Regions from separate parts of the Streptomyces sp. NPDC003042 genome, predicted to be linked through region 2. Evidence: riboswitches for the same ligand, from Rfam matches in the RefSeq annotation. Region 2 holds a riboswitch; each other region holds the start of a gene.
The links. A riboswitch is a leader RNA that binds a small molecule or an ion and turns the genes downstream of it on or off. The one in region 2 is predicted to bind cobalamin.
Positions count from the first base shown of each region.

Region 1: another riboswitch for cobalamin. It lies ahead of ACWDYJ_RS34815 (energy-coupling factor ABC transporter permease); the one in region 2 lies ahead of ACWDYJ_RS06675 (ABC transporter substrate-binding protein).
Region 3: another riboswitch for cobalamin. It lies ahead of ACWDYJ_RS30070 (ribonucleoside-diphosphate reductase subunit alpha); the one in region 2 lies ahead of ACWDYJ_RS06675 (ABC transporter substrate-binding protein).
Region 4: another riboswitch for cobalamin. It lies ahead of ACWDYJ_RS28785 (FecCD family ABC transporter permease); the one in region 2 lies ahead of ACWDYJ_RS06675 (ABC transporter substrate-binding protein).

Region 1 covers NZ_JBSFTP010000132.1:2,585-6,773, reverse strand. The annotation lists gene ACWDYJ_RS34830 (energy-coupling factor ABC transporter ATP-binding protein) at 15-842, opposite strand; gene cbiQ (cobalt ECF transporter T component CbiQ) at 839-1,588, opposite strand; gene ACWDYJ_RS34820 (energy-coupling factor ABC transporter substrate-binding protein) at 1,592-1,942, opposite strand; gene ACWDYJ_RS34815 (energy-coupling factor ABC transporter permease) at 1,939-2,640, opposite strand; cobalamin riboswitch at 2,670-2,866, opposite strand; gene ACWDYJ_RS34810 (flavodoxin family protein) at 2,957-3,688, shown strand; gene ACWDYJ_RS34805 (hypothetical protein) at 4,060-4,189, shown strand, end outside.
Region 2 covers NZ_JBSFTP010000008.1:25,956-30,144, reverse strand. The annotation lists gene ACWDYJ_RS06690 (DUF2207 domain-containing protein) at 1-1,216, shown strand, start outside; tRNA gene ACWDYJ_RS06685 (tRNA-Trp) at 1,281-1,354, shown strand; gene ACWDYJ_RS06680 (class I SAM-dependent methyltransferase) at 1,387-2,052, opposite strand; adenosylcobalamin (AdoCbl) riboswitch at 2,176-2,331, shown strand; gene ACWDYJ_RS06675 (ABC transporter substrate-binding protein) at 2,528-3,325, shown strand; gene ACWDYJ_RS06670 (FecCD family ABC transporter permease) at 3,322-4,189, shown strand, end outside.
Region 3 covers NZ_JBSFTP010000083.1:17,805-21,993, forward strand. The annotation lists gene ACWDYJ_RS30070 (ribonucleoside-diphosphate reductase subunit alpha) at 1-1,681, opposite strand, end outside; cobalamin riboswitch at 1,825-1,958, opposite strand; gene ACWDYJ_RS30075 (GNAT family N-acetyltransferase) at 2,000-2,494, opposite strand; gene ACWDYJ_RS30080 (Uma2 family endonuclease) at 2,571-3,155, shown strand; gene ACWDYJ_RS30085 (YbdD/YjiX family protein) at 3,210-3,404, opposite strand; gene ACWDYJ_RS30090 (carbon starvation CstA family protein) at 3,401-4,189, opposite strand, start outside.
Region 4 covers NZ_JBSFTP010000075.1:29,612-33,800, forward strand. The annotation lists gene ACWDYJ_RS28780 (ABC transporter ATP-binding protein) at 1-765, opposite strand, end outside; gene ACWDYJ_RS28785 (FecCD family ABC transporter permease) at 765-1,793, opposite strand; cobalamin riboswitch at 1,977-2,112, opposite strand; gene tnpC (IS66 family transposase) at 2,405-3,838, shown strand; gene ACWDYJ_RS28795 (DUF6326 family protein) at 3,913-4,189, opposite strand, start outside.

The DNA of each region.
Region 1 (4,189 bases), on a different contig from region 2:
TGCGCGGCGTGCGGTCAGCCGCGTACCGACTTCCACGCGGACAGCTCCTGCGGGGTACGGGGGCCGGGGGCGCCCGGGGCCAGCAGGCCGTGCGTGCGGAGCAGGGCCGTCACCGCCGGGGACCAGGCCTGGCGCAGGCCCGCCGACGTGAGGAGGGCCGGGTCCGACAAGAGGGTCGGCGCCGGGCCCACGCGGATGCCCGACGGGGTCAGGACCGCCGCGTCGTCGGCCCAGCGCACCGCGAGGTCCACGTCGTGCGTGGCCATCACCACCGTCGTGTCCGTGAGGCCGGCCAGGACGTCCAGCAGCCGCTCCTGGCCGTCCGGGTCCAGCCCGGCCGTCGGCTCGTCCAGGATCAGCACGCGCGGGGCCATCGCCACCGCGCCCGCGATCGCCGCCCGCTTGCGCTGCCCGTACGAGAGCAGGTGGGTCGGGCGGTCCCGCAGCGCCGTGATGTCCAGGGCCTTCAGTGCGGCGTCGACCCGCTGCCGGACCTCCGGCGCGGGCAGGCCCAGGTTCATCGGGCCGAAGGAGACGTCCTGTTCCACCGAGGCGGCGAAGAGCTGGTCGTCCGGGTCCTGGACCACCAGCTGCACCGCCGTCCGCAGCCGGGTCAGCCCGGACCGGTCGTACGTCACCGCCGTGCCGTCGAGCCGCAGCGTGCCCGAACCCGGCCGCAGGCCCCCGCTCAGCAGCCGCATCAGCGTGGTCTTGCCGCTGCCGTTGCGGCCCAGCAGGACCAGCGCCCGTCCCTCGGCGATGCCGAAGTCCACGCCGGACAGCACCGCGGGCCCGTCCTCGTACGCGTAGCCCGCGCCGACCAGTTCCACCAACGGACTCAACGGGAGAGCTCCTTCAGTACGAGGGTTGCGGCGACCAGCCCGGTCAGGAGGGCGGCGGACGCCGTCAGGAACCGCCAGGACAGCGCCGCCCGCGGTACGAGCACCCGCAGCGCGCCGTCGTACCCGCGCCCGGCCAGCCCCTCCTGGAGCCGCGCCGCGCGGTCGAAGGCCCGGACGAACGAGGTCGCGGCGAGCCCGGCGACCGAACGCCACGCCGCCGCCCGGCCGGTGTTCCCGAGGCGGGCCGCCTGCGCCCGCCGGACCTGGGCCAGGGAGTCCAGCAGCAGGAAGCCGATCCGGTACATGACCAGGGCCACGTCCACCACGGGGGCCGGCACCCCGGCCCGGACCAGCCGGGGAAGGACGTCCGAGACGGGGGTGGTGAAGGCGAAGAGCAGCACGCCGAGCGAGGCCGCCGACGTACGCAGCAGCAGTTCCCCGGCGTGCCGCAGGCCGTCAGGGGCCGGCGCGAGGAACCCGTCCGGCCCCCCGACGGAGACCAGCAGCGGCAGCGCCCCGGTGAAGCAGAAGCCCAGCGGGATCCGGAAGGCCCGCCACAGCTGCCGCCCGGCCACCCCGGCGGGCCCCAGCAATACGGCCAGGGTCGCCGCGGCGACCAGCGGCCCGCCGGGCCAGGGCGGCAGGCACACGGCGGTGACGGTCAGCCCGAACCCCAACAGGGCCTTCTCCAGCGGGTGGCGGCGCCGCCAGCGGCTGCTGTGCGCCGCCACGTCGATCGGCAGCACCGCCTACGGCTCCGGCGTGGCGGAGGGCGCCCCGGCCCCGGCCTCGGACCCCGCTGCGGCGGCGGCCTGGCGCCGGCCCGTACGGACGCCGAAGTAGTACGCGAGCACGCCCGCGCCGAGCGCCGCCTGGAGGGCGAACAGCGCCGACTCGATCTCCGCCGAGGGGGGTTCGTACAGGGGGGAGAACCACGGCTCGTAGTCCGGCTCGATCTCGGTGATGGCCGCCTCCGCCTGCGCGTCGGCGCCCGCGAACGGCTCCTCCTGGCCGTCGCCCAGCCCCAGCGCGAGCGGGAGCACGGCCAGCGCCGCCACCAGGAGCAGCAGCAGGGTGTTGATCTTCGCGTTCCTGGTCATCGGTTCGTCGCCTCCTGCCGCGCCTTGGTGCCACCGGTCAGCCGGGCGACGCCCAGGCGCACCAGGTCGGACTTGCTGGACTGCATCAGCAGCCGCACCACGAGCACGGTCAGCAGCCCTTCGCTGACCGCGAGCGGGATCTGGGTGAGCGCGAAGATGCCCGCGAACTTCTCCAGGGAGCCGACGAATCCGCTGCCCGGGTCCGGGAAGGCGAGCGCCAGCTGGACGGAGGTCACGCAGTAGGTGACCAGGTCGGCGAAGAAGGCACCGAAGAACACGGTCACCATCAGCGGTACGTCGAACTTCCGCAGCAGCCGGTAGACGGCGTAGCCCGCCCACGGCCCGGCGACCGCCATCGAGAAGACGTTGGCACCGAGGGTTGTGAGCCCGCCGTGCGCCAGCAGCAGGGCCTGGAACAGCAGGGTGATGGTGCCGAGCACCGCCATGATCGGCGGCCGGAAGAGGATGGCGCCGAGCCCGGTCCCGGTGGGGTGCGAGCAACTGCCCGTCACGGAGGGGATCTTCAGGGCGGACAGGACAAAAGTGAACGCTCCGGACGCCCCGAGCAGCAGCGTGCTCTCCGGGTTGGCCTTGACCTCACGGGTCAGGGCGCGGACACCGTGGACGACGAAGGGAGCGGATGCGGCGCCCCAGGCGACCGCGTGCAAAGGGGGCAGGAACCCCTCGGCTATATGCATGAGTAGAGAGACCTCTCCAGCACCTCGTGGATGGACGACGCGCCCCGGCCGGTCTCCTGGCTCACGGGTACTGATGCCCTGAACTCCGCCTTCCCGGGGCCGTACGGTCTCCCGCGCGGTCCCAGTGGCTTTCCCGCAGGAGTGGAGCCGGACTTCCCGATCACAGTGGCGAGGGCCGCACCGGTTTTCCACCGGTTTCCCGAACACCAAGGCCCGCTGACCCTAGTCGCCCGCGCCGACCGGTACCAACCCCAAGGCGGCCCGGACGGGCGCGGCGCGCTGGCGATCCCGGCCGGCGGTGGGCAGGGTGGGGGGCGTGCCCGACGATTCCGCCACCGCGAACCACCCCGACTACTCGGACCTTTCCGCCGTCTACGTGAACTGCACCCTCAAGCGCTCGCCCGAGACCAGCAACACCGAGGGCCTGATCTCCAGGAGCCGCGCCGTCATGGAGGCCGCCGGCGCCCGGACGTCCCTGATCCGGGCGGTCGACCACGACATCGCTACGGGTGTCTGGCCGGACATGACCGACCACGGCTGGGAGAGCGATCAGTGGCCGGTCCTCTACAGCCAGATCATGGACGCCGACATCCTGGTGCTCTGCGGCCCCATCTGGCTCGGGGACAACAGCTCCGTCATGAAGCAGGTCATCGAGCGGCTCTACGCCTGCTCCTCCCTGCTGAACGACCGGGGGCAGTACGCCTATTACGGCCGGGTGGGCGGGGCGCTCATCACCGGCAACGAGGACGGCGTCAAGCACTGCGCCATGAACATCCTGTACAGCCTCCAGCACCTGGGCTACGCCATCCCGCCGCAGGCCGACGCGGGCTGGATCGGCGAGGCCGGGCCCGGGCCCTCGTACCTCGACCCCGGTTCGGGCGGGCCGGAGAACGACTTCACCAACCGCAACACGACCTTCATGTCGTGGAACCTGATGCACCTCGCCGCGCTCCTCAAGCGCGCGGGCGGCATGCCGGCCCATGGCAACCAGCGGTCCGAGTGGGACGCGGGCTGCCGCTTCGACTTCCCCAATCCCGAGCACCGCTGACCCGGTGACGACCTGTCGTCGACCCGACGGGCAGCCCGCCGACGCACGTTTCGAGGGCGATGGCCGGGCAGGCGTAGGCAACCCCATGTGCGGTCGCGGAGTTGGCAGTTGACTGTGCTCACCGTGTTGACTGTGTTGATCGTGTTGACTTCGGCGGAGATCCACCAGGATCGCTGCCCAGCACACCCGTCCCGCATCTCAGGAAGGAAACCGGCGTGACTTTCGGGGGACCGAACCCGTACGGCCCGATATCGCGGCCGAACGGGGGTCAGCCACCGCCGCCGCCGGGCGTGCCGCCGCAGCCCGGTCCCAGCCAGTACCCGCACCCCGGGCCGCATCCCTTTCCGGGGCCGCCGCCCTACGCCCCGTACGTGCCGCCCCGTTCGCTGTGGCAGCAGTTCCGCGACGGTGACTGGCCTCCGCTGCTGGAACTGCTGCGGCGGGTGCCCGTCCACGGCTGCGTGTGGGGTGTGTTCCTCCTGTGCCTGTGGCCCCTGCTGC
Region 2 (4,189 bases):
CGGATGGAAGGTCGACCTCGACGACATCCGGATTCACGTCGTGGCCCCGTACGACCTCACCGGTACGCGCTGCGTGCAGGGCGTGACCGGCTCCCGGCAGAGCTGCACGGCCGTAGAGCCCGAGCCGGGCCATCTCGTCGTCGCGCTCGACGGGCTCGGGGCGGGCGGGGGCGTCACGCTGCACAGCTCCGGCGCCGTGACGGGATCCGTCGGTGGGGCGGCTGCCCCGCCGGCGCCGCCCACGGGGATGCCTGACGGCGACGCGCTCATGAACCCGCTCCGGTCGGCCCTGCTGGCGGCGGCAACCGCCCTGGCCGGCGCCCTGGTGACGGCGCGGCTGCTGCGCCTCGCCGGCCGCGACCGGCGCGCGGACGCGCTCACGCCGAGAGCCGTTCCTCCGGAGGGATTGAGCCCGGCGCAGGGCGGCATCCTGCTCGCCGAACGGGTCGAGCCCCGGCACCAGGTGGCCTGGCTCCTCGGCGCCGCCATCGACGGCCATGTCCGCATCTTCGGCGAAGAGCGGTATCCGACCGTGCGGCGCACGACCCGCCGGGACGAGCACACCGATCCGGCCACCGAGACCGTGCTCGGTGAGATGTTCGCCGGCCGGGGGGAGTTCGACCTCGGCGCCGACGACCAGCGCTTCAGGACGGCCTGGCACACCCTCGGCGACCAGCTGGCCGACTGGCAGCGCACCAGCGGCCTGTGGGACCCGGCCGGCGAGCGCCGCTCCCGCACAGCGCGGCGGATCGGCATCGCCGCGGCGGTCCTGGGCCTGGTCGTCGCGACCGCTCACAGTCCGCTCGGCGGCTGGACCGGCTGGGAAGGGTGGCCGATCGTCGTCGCGGGCGCCGTGGTCGCGGGCGCCGGTCTCGCCCTGTGGCTGCGCGCCTGGGAACTCCAGGGCCGCACGGCCCGCGGCGCGGCGTTGTGGGGTCAGGCGGAATCGTTTCGGCGCTTCATGGCCGACCCGCACCCCACCGACGCTACGGCGCTGTACACCGCCTGGGCGGTGGCCCTGGGCGAACTGGCCGCCTGGCAGCGGGTGGTCACCGCGTCGACGACCGAACCCCCAGCCCCCGCTACCCCTTACGGCCCGGTGCTGGCCGTGGGCCTGATCGCCGCCACGGCGGTCTCGGGAGCGCCCCTGTCCTCCGGCGACTCCGTCGACTCCGGCGGCGAAGGCGGTGGCGGCGGTGGCGGCGGTTCCTGGTGACCGGGCGGGCTCCACGAAATGTGTGGATCTTCAGGCTCCGTCATGCGATGGTTGGTCTCATCGAAGGGGTGTAGCTCAGCTGGTCAGAGCAACGGTCTCCAAAACCGTAGGTCGCAGGTTCGACTCCTGCCGCCCCTGCAACGGATTCGGCCGCCGGTACGGGGCTGATGTCAGACGGGCCGGGTCTGCGTGACGCGCCACAGGCGCCGGGGGAGGTCCCCTTCCTCGAAGGCGTGGACCTCGTCCAGGTTCCAGCCGTCGGCGAGTGAGTCGACCAGTTCGCGGGGGAAGAAGTGCACGGCGAATCCGCCGTGCTCGAAGATGTCGTCGCCGTGGGCGGTACCCGCTCCGTAGTGCGCGTCGCCCGTGTGACGGACGGTGTAGACGAAGGTGCCTCCCGGGCGCAGGACGCGGCGGACCTCGCCGACCGCCGCGTGGATCTCCTGCGTCGACAGGGCCATGCACAGCAGCATGTGCGCGAACACCCCGTCCACGGAGGCGTCCGGCAGCGGCAAGGGCTCACGTACGTCGTGCACGGCGGTGGTCACCCGTCCGGCGAGGCCCTGCTCCCGGGCGGCGTCGGTCAGCTGTTCCAGGCCGAGCGGGCTGAAGTCCGTGGCCCGCACGGTGAAACCCTCCCGTGCGAGGTACAGGGCGTCCCGGCCGTGCCCCGCGCCCAACTCCAGGACGTCGGCCGCTCCGGTCCTGCGGAAGACGGCGGCGGCGTGGACCGCGGGGGCCGAGGGCTGCTCGCCGTACATGCCGGGGTGGGCGCGGTAGGTCCTCTGCCAATGGGCCCGTTGAGCCTCGCCCAGCTCCTTGCTGTCGTCCGCCATGGCCGACCACCCGATTCCGTCGTCTGTTCCGCCGCTCGCGCGCAGTCGGCGTGGACGCCGACGTGCTGAGGAGTGTGCCGCAATCCCCGGCCCCGGAGTGCACGGCGCCCGTCTGGCAGACTGGCCGGGTCATCCAGGCGGTGCAGGACAGGAAACCGGTGTGAATCCGGTGCGGTCCCGCCACTGTGACCGGTATTCCGCCCGCGGGATGCCGGGAGTCAGACACTGACGCACCGCCTCTGCACTTCGACCGGGGACGAGGATCCCCCGGAGAGGCTTCGCCAAGTCGCGTTCCCGCGCCGCCCTGCGCTCACTCATCCCCGTCGCGCTCCTGATACCGCTCGCCACGTGCGGCGGTTCCACCGGCGCCGACCGGCCCGCCGCGCGCCCCGGAGCCGCGCCAGGGTTTCCGTACACCGTCACCAACTGCGGGGTCAGCACCACCTACCAGACCCCGCCCGAGCGTGCCGTCACGATGAACCAGCACGCCACCGAGATCCTGCTCGCCCTCGGACTCCAGGACCGGATGGCCGGCACGGCCTACCTCGACGACTCGGTCCTGCCCGCCTACCGGCCCGCATACGACAAGATCAAGGTGCTGGCCGAGGAGTACCCCTCGAAGGAGATCCTCCTCGGCGCCAACCCCGATTTCGTCTACGGCGGTTACGCCAGCGCCTTCGACATGTCGCAGGGCCGCGACCGCGAGGGGCTGGCCACCTCCGGCATCAACTCCCGGCTGAGCGTGGAGTACTGCACCCCTGGCCCGGTCGGGCTCGAACAGCTGAAGACCGAGATCAGCGAGGTCGCCCGGACCTTCGGCGTACCCGAGCGCGGCGCCGCCCTCATCCAGGAGGAGCAGCGCCACATCGACGCCGTCACCGCGCGGGTGAAGGACAAGGCGAAGCCGGCCGTCTTCGTCTACGACTCGGGCGAGGCCTCCGCCTTCACCTCCGGCGGCAACGGCATCGGCAACGAGATCGTCTCCCTCGCCGGGGGGACGAACGTGTTCGCCGACCTCAAGGACACCTTCGGTGACGTGTCGTGGGAGAAGGTCATCGAGCGCAAGCCCGAGGTCGTCCTCATCTACGACTACGGCGGCACCACCGTCGAGGCCAAGAAGCAGCGTCTGTTGAACGACCCGGCCCTGTCGCAGGTTCCCGCCGTCAAGAACCAGCGGTTCGTCGTCCTCCCGCTGTCCTCGGCCGTCCTCGGCGTGCGCGTCGCCGACGCCGTCGAGTCCCTGGGCCGCCAGCTGCACCCCGACGCCGCGTGAGGCGGCGCGGCCGTACCGCGGCCGTTCTCGTCCTCCTCGGCGCCGCGCTCGTCGTGTCGGCGGTGGCGGGCCTCGCGCTGGGGCCCGTACGGATCGCCCCCGGCCAGGTGCTCGACATCGTGCTCGGCGGCCGGCGCACGGGCGCCTTCGCCTCCATCGTGTGGGACGTGCGGATGCCGCGCGTGCTGCTCGGGGCGGTCGTGGGCGCGGGGCTCGCGGTCGCGGGCACCGTACTCCAGGCGCTCGTACGCAACCAGCTCGCCGATCCGTTCCTGCTCGGCGCCTCGTCGGGTGCGTCGGCCGGGGCGGTACTCGTCATCGTGTTCGGCGCGGGGGCCGGAGCCGGGGCCGCCGGGATCGCGGGCGGGGCCGGCGTGCCGCTCGCCGCATTCGCCGGGTCCATGGCCGCGCTCGTCGCCGTCTACGCCATGGCCAGACGCGGCGGCACGATGACCACCGGACGGCTGATCCTGGCCGGAGTCGCCGTCCAGTACATCCTGTCCGCGCTCACCAGTCTGGTGCTCGTGCTCTCCGCGCACCCCGACCAGATCCGCTCCGTGCTGTTCTGGACGCTGGGCGGGCTGGGCGGGGCCCGCTGGAACGAACTCGCCCTGCCGGCCACCGCCCTGCTCGCCGGCACCGGCCTGCTCGTCACCCTCGCCCGGCCGCTCGACCTGCTGCTCGCGGGGGAGGAGGGCGCGCACACCCTCGGCCTGGACACCGGGCGGTTCCGGGCCGCCGTCTTCGTCCTCACCTCCCTCGTGATCGGGGTGCTGGTGGCGTACAGCGGGGCGATCGGCTTCGTCGGGCTGATGATTCCGCACGCCGCCCGGATGGTGGTGGGCGCCGGTCACCGGGCGCTGC
Region 3 (4,189 bases), on a different contig from region 2:
GGCCGCTGCGCTCGGCGAGGTCGCAGGAGGCCTCGTACGCGGCGAGCATGATCCGCTCGGAGAGCTTCGTGGACAGCGCCTTCGCCTCGGGGGAGTCGAAGGGCAGCTTCAGCTTGAAGAAGACGTCCTGCAGGCCCATCGCGCCCAGACCCACCGGACGCCAGCGGGCGTTGGAGCGGCCGGCCTGCTCGGTCGGGTAGAAGTTGATGTCCACGACGCGGTCGAGGAAGGTCACGGCGGTGCGGACGGTCTCGTCCAGACGCTCCCAGTCGATCTCCCCCTCCACGACGAAGGCGCCCATGTTGACCGAGCCGAGGTTGCAGACGGCCGTCTCGCCGTCGTTGGTGACCTCGATGATCTCGGTGCACAGGTTGGAGGAGTGGACGACCGAGCCCGGCTCGGCGGTCTGGTTCGCCGTGCGGTTGGAGGCGTCCTTGAAGGTCATCCAGCCCTGGCCGGTCTGCGCGAGGGTGCGCATCATCCGGCCGTACAGGTCGCGGGCGGGCATGGTCTTGCGCGCCAGGCCGTCCGCCTCGGCCTTGCGGTACGCGGCGTCGAACGCGTCGCCCCACAGGTCGACGAGCTCGGGCACGTCGGCCGGGGAGAACAGCGACCAGTCGGCGTCGGAATTCACGCGGCGCATGAACTCGTCCGGCACCCAGTGGGCCAGGTTCAGGTTGTGCGTACGGCGCTGGTCCTCACCGGTATTGTCACGCAGCTCCAGGAACTCCTCGATGTCCGCGTGCCAGGTCTCCAGGTAGACGGCGGCGGCGCCCTTGCGCCGGCCGCCCTGGTTCACGGCGGCGACGGAGGCGTCGAGGGTCTTCAGGAACGGCACGATGCCGTTGGAGTGGCCGTTGGTGCCGCGGATCAGCGAACCGCGGGCGCGGATGCGGGAGTACGAGAGACCGATGCCGCCCGCGTGCTTGGACAGGCGCGCCACCTGGTGGTAGCGGTCGTAGATCGAGTCGAGCTCGTCCAGCGGGGAGTCCAGCAGGTAGCAGGAGGACATCTGCGGGTGCCGGGTGCCGGAGTTGAAGAGCGTGGGGGAGGACGGCAGGTAGTCGAGGCGGCTCATCAGTCGGTAGAGCGAGGCCACTTCCTCGACGGCCGGGATGCTTTCGTCCGCGGCGAGGCCGCAGGCCACGCGCAGCATGAAGTACTGCGGGGTCTCGATGACCTGGCGGGTGATCGGGTGGCGCAGCAGGTAGCGGCTGTGCAGCGTCCGCAGGCCGAAGAAGCCGAAGCGGTCGTCCGCGCCTTCGGCGAGGGCGTGCTCGACCAGCGCGTCCAGGCGGCGCGCGTGGGTCCGTACGAAGGAGGCCGTACGGTCGGCGATGAGCCCCTCGCGGTGACCGACCTCCACGGAGGCGGCGAAGGAGGTGGCGCCCTGGCCGGCGGCCTCGGCGGCGACGGCCAGCGTCAACAGCCGGGCGGCGAGACGGGAGTACGCCGGGTCCTCGGAGATCAGGCCCGCCGCGGCCTCGGTGGCCAGTCCGCGCAGTTCGGCCTCGTCGGCGACGGAGCTGCGCCCGCGCAGGGCGGCGGCGGCGACCTTGCCGGGGTCGGTGTCGGGGAGGTCGGCCGTCAGCTCGGTCAGGGTGCGCAGCAGCGCGGCCCCAGGACCTTGCGGGTCGGACGGAACGGACTCGGCGCGCGGTGCGGCAGGCGCGATGGTCACGGGGGGAGCTCTCCCTCGCTCGGCCCGGTCATCGGCGGGGCGGGGCGCGACGGAGCGCATGCGGGCGTGGCAGGTACGCGTACACCGCATGGCGTCCACCGGCCCAACCGCGAGGCCCGGACGTATCGGCACCCGGTTCGGTCGAGCCGGGCGCGCTGTCGGCAGGTCCTCGGACTTGCGGGTGCACGAAGGGGTGCACTTCATACCGTTGCGGGACAGTTCCGGATTCGCACCGGATTCCCCTGCGGCGACAGCAGCCTTGAGCATACATGTGGGGGCGCCCGCTTGCGTGACCCCCCACATGTTGTGTCGGCGCGGCTACAGCTCCAGTCGGTACGTGAGGAGCGTCAGCCCCGGAACCGGGGCCCAGTCCCGCTCCGGAGTACGGACGAAGCCGAGCCGTTCGTAGATCCGCTGGGCGCCGGTCATGCCGCGCTGGGTGGACAGCACCAGGTGCGTGACGCCCTCCAACTGCCGGGCGCGGGCCACGCAGGCGCGGACCAGGGCCTCGCCCACGCCCCGCCCGCGGGCCTCGCGGGAAACGGCCAGCATCCGGAACTCCGCCTCGCCCGGCCCGGCGATGTCGGCCAGCGGGCTCCCGGGCGGGGCGAAGGTCACGCCGCCGAGCACGGTGCCCTCGTACGCGGCGACGAGGACCTCCCCATCGGCGGCCCGGCCGGCGACATCGCGCAGCACGCCCGCGTAGTACGCCTCGCCGGAGGTCAGCAGCCCGTCGCCCAAGTACGCCTGCGCGGTGAGCTCGCCCAGCTCTTCGTATTCGGCGGGCACTGCCGGCCTGATCAAGATGTCCATGCGGTCGAGTGTGCCGGACGGGTGTCGGTCGTCGGCGCTATCGTCGGAGAGCACCGTCGAAGAAGGTGAGCGAGGCATGACCGTGATGACCGACCGGCCCCACATGACGATCGAAGAGTTCGAGCACCTGGCCCGCACAGCGGCCCGCGAGGCGGAGGGGCTGCGACTGGAATTCATCGGTGGGGTGCTGAGGAGCAAGGCCATGCCGGACGGGGACCACGGGCGGGTCATTCTGTGGCTGACGCGGATCTGCGTGCAGCACCACCCGGAGTTCTGGCTGCACCCAGGGCGGGGGATCAAGGCAGAACAGTACCGGGAGGGCCGCGCCATTCCGGACGGGGTTCTGGCGCACGAGGACGCGTTCGTAGGACAGGGCCACTGGGTGGATCCGAGCCCGATCCTGATGGCCGTCGAGGTGACCACGTGGGACTCCGACACCGAGCGGCGCGACCGGATCGAGAAGCCGCGCGCTTATGCGCAGACCGGTATCCCCGTCTACCTCCTCATCGACCGGCTCAAGTGCCAGGTTCTCGTCCACAGCGACCCGGATGGCGACCGCTACGAGACTGTGCGCACCGTTCCCTTCGGCAAGGAAGTCAAGCTTCCCGAACCCGTCGGCATCACCCTCCAGACCGAGCCCCTCAAGGACTGGGTGCGCTGAGCACGCCGCAGGGCCCCCGCCCAGGATGGGCGGGGGCCCTGCGTACGTATGGGCTCAGCAGCAGCGGAAGCCCTCGCGGGGGTTCGCCTCGCGGGCGTCCGTGCGCTCGCGTTCGAAGGCGCGGCGGGTCATGACCTCCGCGTCCGGGGCGTGGGAACGGGCGTGGGCGACGTACCGGTCGTAGGCCGCCTCCCCCGAGAACTCCCGTACGTAGAACCGGGCTCGCGCGAGGACGCTGCGCAGGCTCATGACGACACCGGCTCCTTCGCCCGGCCGCCGCCCGAGTCGAGGCCGGCGGTCGCGAGTTCCGCCTTCTCCTCGGCCGTCGCGATCAGACCGGCCGGGGCGACGATCTTCGACTCGGTCCACGGGACCTCGGAGAGCTTCACGGACTCCGGGTTGCTGATGGCCTTGAAGCAGGTCCGGGCCGCGTCCGCCAGCACCACGATGATCAGGACCGCGAACAGCACCGACAGGACGCCGTCGACCGTGGCGTTGGTGACCACGGTGTGCATGTCGTCCATGTTCTTGGCGGGCGGCAGCACCTTCCCGGCGTCGATGCCGGTCTGGTACTTCTCGCGCTGCGCGAAGAAGCCGACCTTCACGTCCTCGGAGAAGATCTTCTGGTAGCTGGCGGTGAGGGTGACGGCCACGTCCCAGGCGAGCGGAACACCCGTGATCCAGGCCCACTTGAGCCGTCCGGACTTGATCAGCAGGGTCGTGCAGACGGCCAGGGCCACCGCCGCGAGCAGCTGGTTCGCGATGCCGAACAGCGGGAAGAGCTGGTTGATGCCGCCCAGCGGGTCCTTGACGCCGACCCACAGGAAGTAGCCCCAGCCGCCGACGACGACCGCGCTCGCCAGCCACACGCCCGGCTTCCAGCTGACCTCCTTGAAGGACTTGTGCACGTTGCCGAGGGTGTCCTGGAGCATGAACCGCCCGACGCGGGTGCCCGCGTCGACCGTCGTCAGGATGAAGAGGGCCTCGAACATGATGGCGAAGTGGTACCAGAAGGCCTTCATCGCGGTCCCGCC
Region 4 (4,189 bases), on a different contig from region 2:
CGGGAGTCGGTCGAAGAGCAGGTGCAGGGCCCCGGACTCGGGGTGCGGCACGCGGTGCGCCCGTACGCCGAAGACCTCGGTCAGCAGTTCGGTCGTGAGTACGTCGTACGGAGCGCCGGAGGCGACGATCCGGCCGTGCTCGATGACGTAGAGCAGGTCGCAGTGGACGGCGGCGAGGTTGAGGTCGTGGAGTGCGGTGAGCACGGTGAGCCCGCTGCCGCGCACCAGCGACAGCACTTCCAACTGCTGGGCGACGTCGAGGTGGTTGGTGGGCTCGTCGAGCACGAGCACCTGCGGCTGCTGGGCCAGCGCGCGGGCGATCAGGACCCGCTGCTTCTCCCCGCCCGAGAGCGTGAGGAAGCCGCGGTCGGCCAGGTGTCCGGCGCCGACCCGCGCCAGCGCGGCCTCGCAGGCCTGCCGGTCCCCGGCGGTGGTGCGGGCCGTGGCACTCTGGTGCGGCAGCCGTCCCATCGCTACGACCTCGGTGACCGTGAAGTCGAACTCGGCGACCGACTCCTGGGGTAGCGCGGCCAGCCGGCGGGCGCCGTCGCGCGCGCTCATCGCGTGCAGGTCCTCCCCGCCGAGCCGGACCGTACCGGCCGTGGGGCGCAGCGCCCGGTAGACGCAGCGCAGCAGGCTGGACTTGCCGCTGCCGTTGGGTCCGACCAGCCCGACGAGCTGCCCGCCGCCCACCCGCAGGGTGACGTCCTCGACCAGCCGCGCGCCCGCGGTCTCGACCGTCAGGTCATCGATGTCGATCCGCATCACGCGCCTCCGAAGGTGTACGAGCGGCGGCTCATCAGCAGGACGAAGCACGGCACGCCGATGACTGCGGTCAGTACGCCCACCGGCAGTTCGGTCGGTGCCATCACGACGCGGGAGAGGATGTCCACCCAGATCATCAGGACCGCGCCCGCCAGCGGTGCGACGGCCAGCACCCGGCGGTGGTCGGCGCCGACCAGCATGCGTACGCCGTGGGGAACCATCAGTCCGACGAAGCCGATCGCACCGCTGACGGCGACCACGGCCCCGGTGACGGCCGCGCAGACCACGAAGAGCTCCTTGCGCAGCCGCCCCGCGTCCACGCCCAGCGCGGCCGCCGTCTCATCGCCCATGGCGAGCGCGTTCAGTCGGCGCGCCGACAGCGTGAGATGAACGAGGCCGGCGAGCACGGCGCCCGCGGCAACGGGCAGGGAGGCCCAGTTGGCGCCGCCGAGGCTGCCGAGCAGCCACATCATCGCGGAGCGGGCCGCCTCACCGCGCTCGGCCGCGAACACCATGAACGTGGTGACGGCCGAGAAGCCGTAGTACATCGCGCTGCCCGTGAGGACCAGCCGCATCGGGGTCAGACCACGAGCGGTGCGGGCGATCGCGTACACCAGCATCATGGCGAGCAGCGCGGAGAAGAACGCGGCGGTGGACAGCGCCCAGATACCGAGCGCGCCGAGCGCACCGAAGAGCATGACGGCGTTGGCGCCGACTGCCGCGCCCGAGGAGATGCCGAGGACGAAGGGGTCGGCGAGCGCGTTGCGGACCATGGCCTGCACGGCGACGCCGATGGCCGCGAGCCCTGCGCCGACGACCGCGGCCAGCAGGGCTCGCGGGAAGCGCAGTTCCCAGACGATGGTGTACGCCGGCACCTCGTCGGGGGCTATCGCTCCACCTGCCAGCCCCGACCAGAGATAGCGCAGCACCTCGCCCCAGGAGAGTCCGGAAGCCCCGATCCCCGCCCCGCAGACGACGGAGAGCACCAGCGCGACGCACAGGGCGGCGAGAAGAGGTGGCAGCGGCACGCGTCTTGGCGGCGCCGGCCCGGTGCCCGTTCGGGAAGCGTGCGGCGGCGCGGCAGCGCTGCTGTGTTCGACAGGTATGGCCACGGGCGGATCGCCTTCGCCTCGGGCCGTGCCACACGCCAAGGGAGCAGACCGCGACGTGGTGCGTCCGGCGCAGCACCCTCTCGCAGTCCACGGCGAGTTGTCAGGAGCCTTCACCGCCGCGGGTAATCGGGCTCACGGGGGACGGACCTGCCTACAGGTTCGTCACTCCGCCTACCGTTGCGGGTCAGCGCCGGACTTCCACCGGACTTCCCCCGCGGGGCGTGTGCAGCTTAGCGCGCTCCCGGCACGGCGCCGTGCGGGCCGAGCGGATACGGCCCTGAGCCCGAGTGCTGCAGCCAATGTGCTCAGGCCGATGAAGACGATGGACCGGCAGAACACGGCCAGCGACCCGACAGCTAAACGAACGCCAACAACAGGTGCTGCAATGGGTCGGCTGCCCCCGCCCGTGAGGGCCTGGCGCGCAGGGCCTCCACACTCGGCGCCCCGTCGGTGCGGGCGTCCGCGTCCCGGTACAGGCGGCACGAGACGCTCGGCGCGGCCCCCGCCACCGCGAACGGGTCGGCGCCATTGATCAGCACGGTGGGCGAGCCGGTCATGCCCCAGCGCGGCCTCTTCCTCCTCGCGCACCTCGACCAGCTCCACCTCCGCCGCCCGGCCGTCGAGCGCGGCGGCGATCCGCTCCTGCACGACCGGCGCGTTCGGGCAGTCGGGAACCGTCAGCCAAGCGGCATAAGGCGAACTCGCGGCGAGAACGGTCCAAGGACCGCAAGCCCGGTGGGCAGCGGGGACACCCGGGCTCGGGCCTGGAGTTCGCGCCGGTCTCGGAGTTGGCTGACACAGTGCCAGTCGAGCCCGCCGAGTGCTCGACCTGCGGCGAGTGTCTGGATTCGAACGCCCCTGGTGAGGGGTTCACCCCGGTCCAGCAGTGGGACGTCCCGCCGGTGACGCTGCGCAAGGTCCAGTTCGATCTGATGCGGCGGCGGTGCTCGGCCGGGCACCTCACCCAGGCGCCGCCTCCGGCGGGGGTGTCCGGGCCGGTCTGTTACGGCCCGAACGTGCGGGCGTTCGCCGCGCACATCGCTTATCGCGGGCATGTCAGCATGGAGCGGACCGCTGAGATGCTCGCGGAACTGTTCGGCTGCCCGGTGTCCACCGGGTTCGTCGCCTCCTGCCTGCGGCGACTGTCGACGCGGCTGGTCGGTTTCGAGACCGACCTGAAACGCGCGTTGGCCGCCGCGCCGCGGCTGCACCACGACGAGACCCCGGTGCCGGTCAACGGCGCGACCGGCTACGTCTACACCGCCCGCACCGACAATCTGATCTGGTACGGCGCGCACCAGACCCGCAGCCACGCCGCCATGGACGGCTTCGACATCCTGCCGCGCTTCGCCGGAGTGCTCATCCGCGATGACTGGCACGGCTACCACAAATACAGCGACACCACCCGTGGCGGGAAGGTCACCCAGGTGCAACTGTGCTGCGCTCACCTGCTGCGCGACCTCAAGGCCGTGTGGGAGTCCGACCCCGAACATCAGGCGTGGGCCGAGCAGATGCGCCAGACCTTGGAGAAGGCACGACGCCCCGTCGACACCGCGATCACGCAGGGCGCGGCCGGCCTGTCCACGACCACGAGCCAGAGCCTGCGGGATCTGTATCTCAACACCGCGCAGCAGGGCATCGACGCGAACACCCCCGGGACCGCCGGCCGCAGCCACGACGCCTACAAGCTGGCGAAACGGATGCGTGAGCGAGTCGATCAAGTCCTCAACTTCACCCTGGACTTCCACGTCGAGTGGACCGACAACCCAGCCGAGCAGGCGATCAGGATGGCCAAGCTCCAAGCCAAGATCAGCGGGAGCTGGCGCAGCATGCGAGGACTCACCGCGTTCTGCCGCGTCCGTTCCTACATCGCCACGGCCAAAGCCCACGGCGTCGAGGTCTTCACAGCCCTACGCAACGCCTTTCTGGGCGATCCCTGGAGCATCGCCACACCGGCATGACCATCAGGTCACCGCTGAATGGACCGTGCCCGCGGGTGGCGCGAGCGAAGGATGGTCGGGCGCGGGGCGGGCAGTCACGCCTGCTGCGGCCTGCGGAGTGGCTCGCTGTCGAGGCTGGCTGCCAGGGTCGCCGGTGATGCGGTGCGGCGTGGCCAGGTCCAGGCGGAGCGCAGGATGAAGGCCAGGAGCAGCACCTCGAGTCCGATGGAGAGGCCGTAGAAGTAGAAGTAGGTCCAGGACTCCCCTACCGCGTTGAACATCGAGACGGGGATGTAGAGCGTTGCTACGACGAGGTTGATGGTGCGGTTGACACGGGCGGGCAGTGTCGCGGAGAGCAGGATCATGAGGATC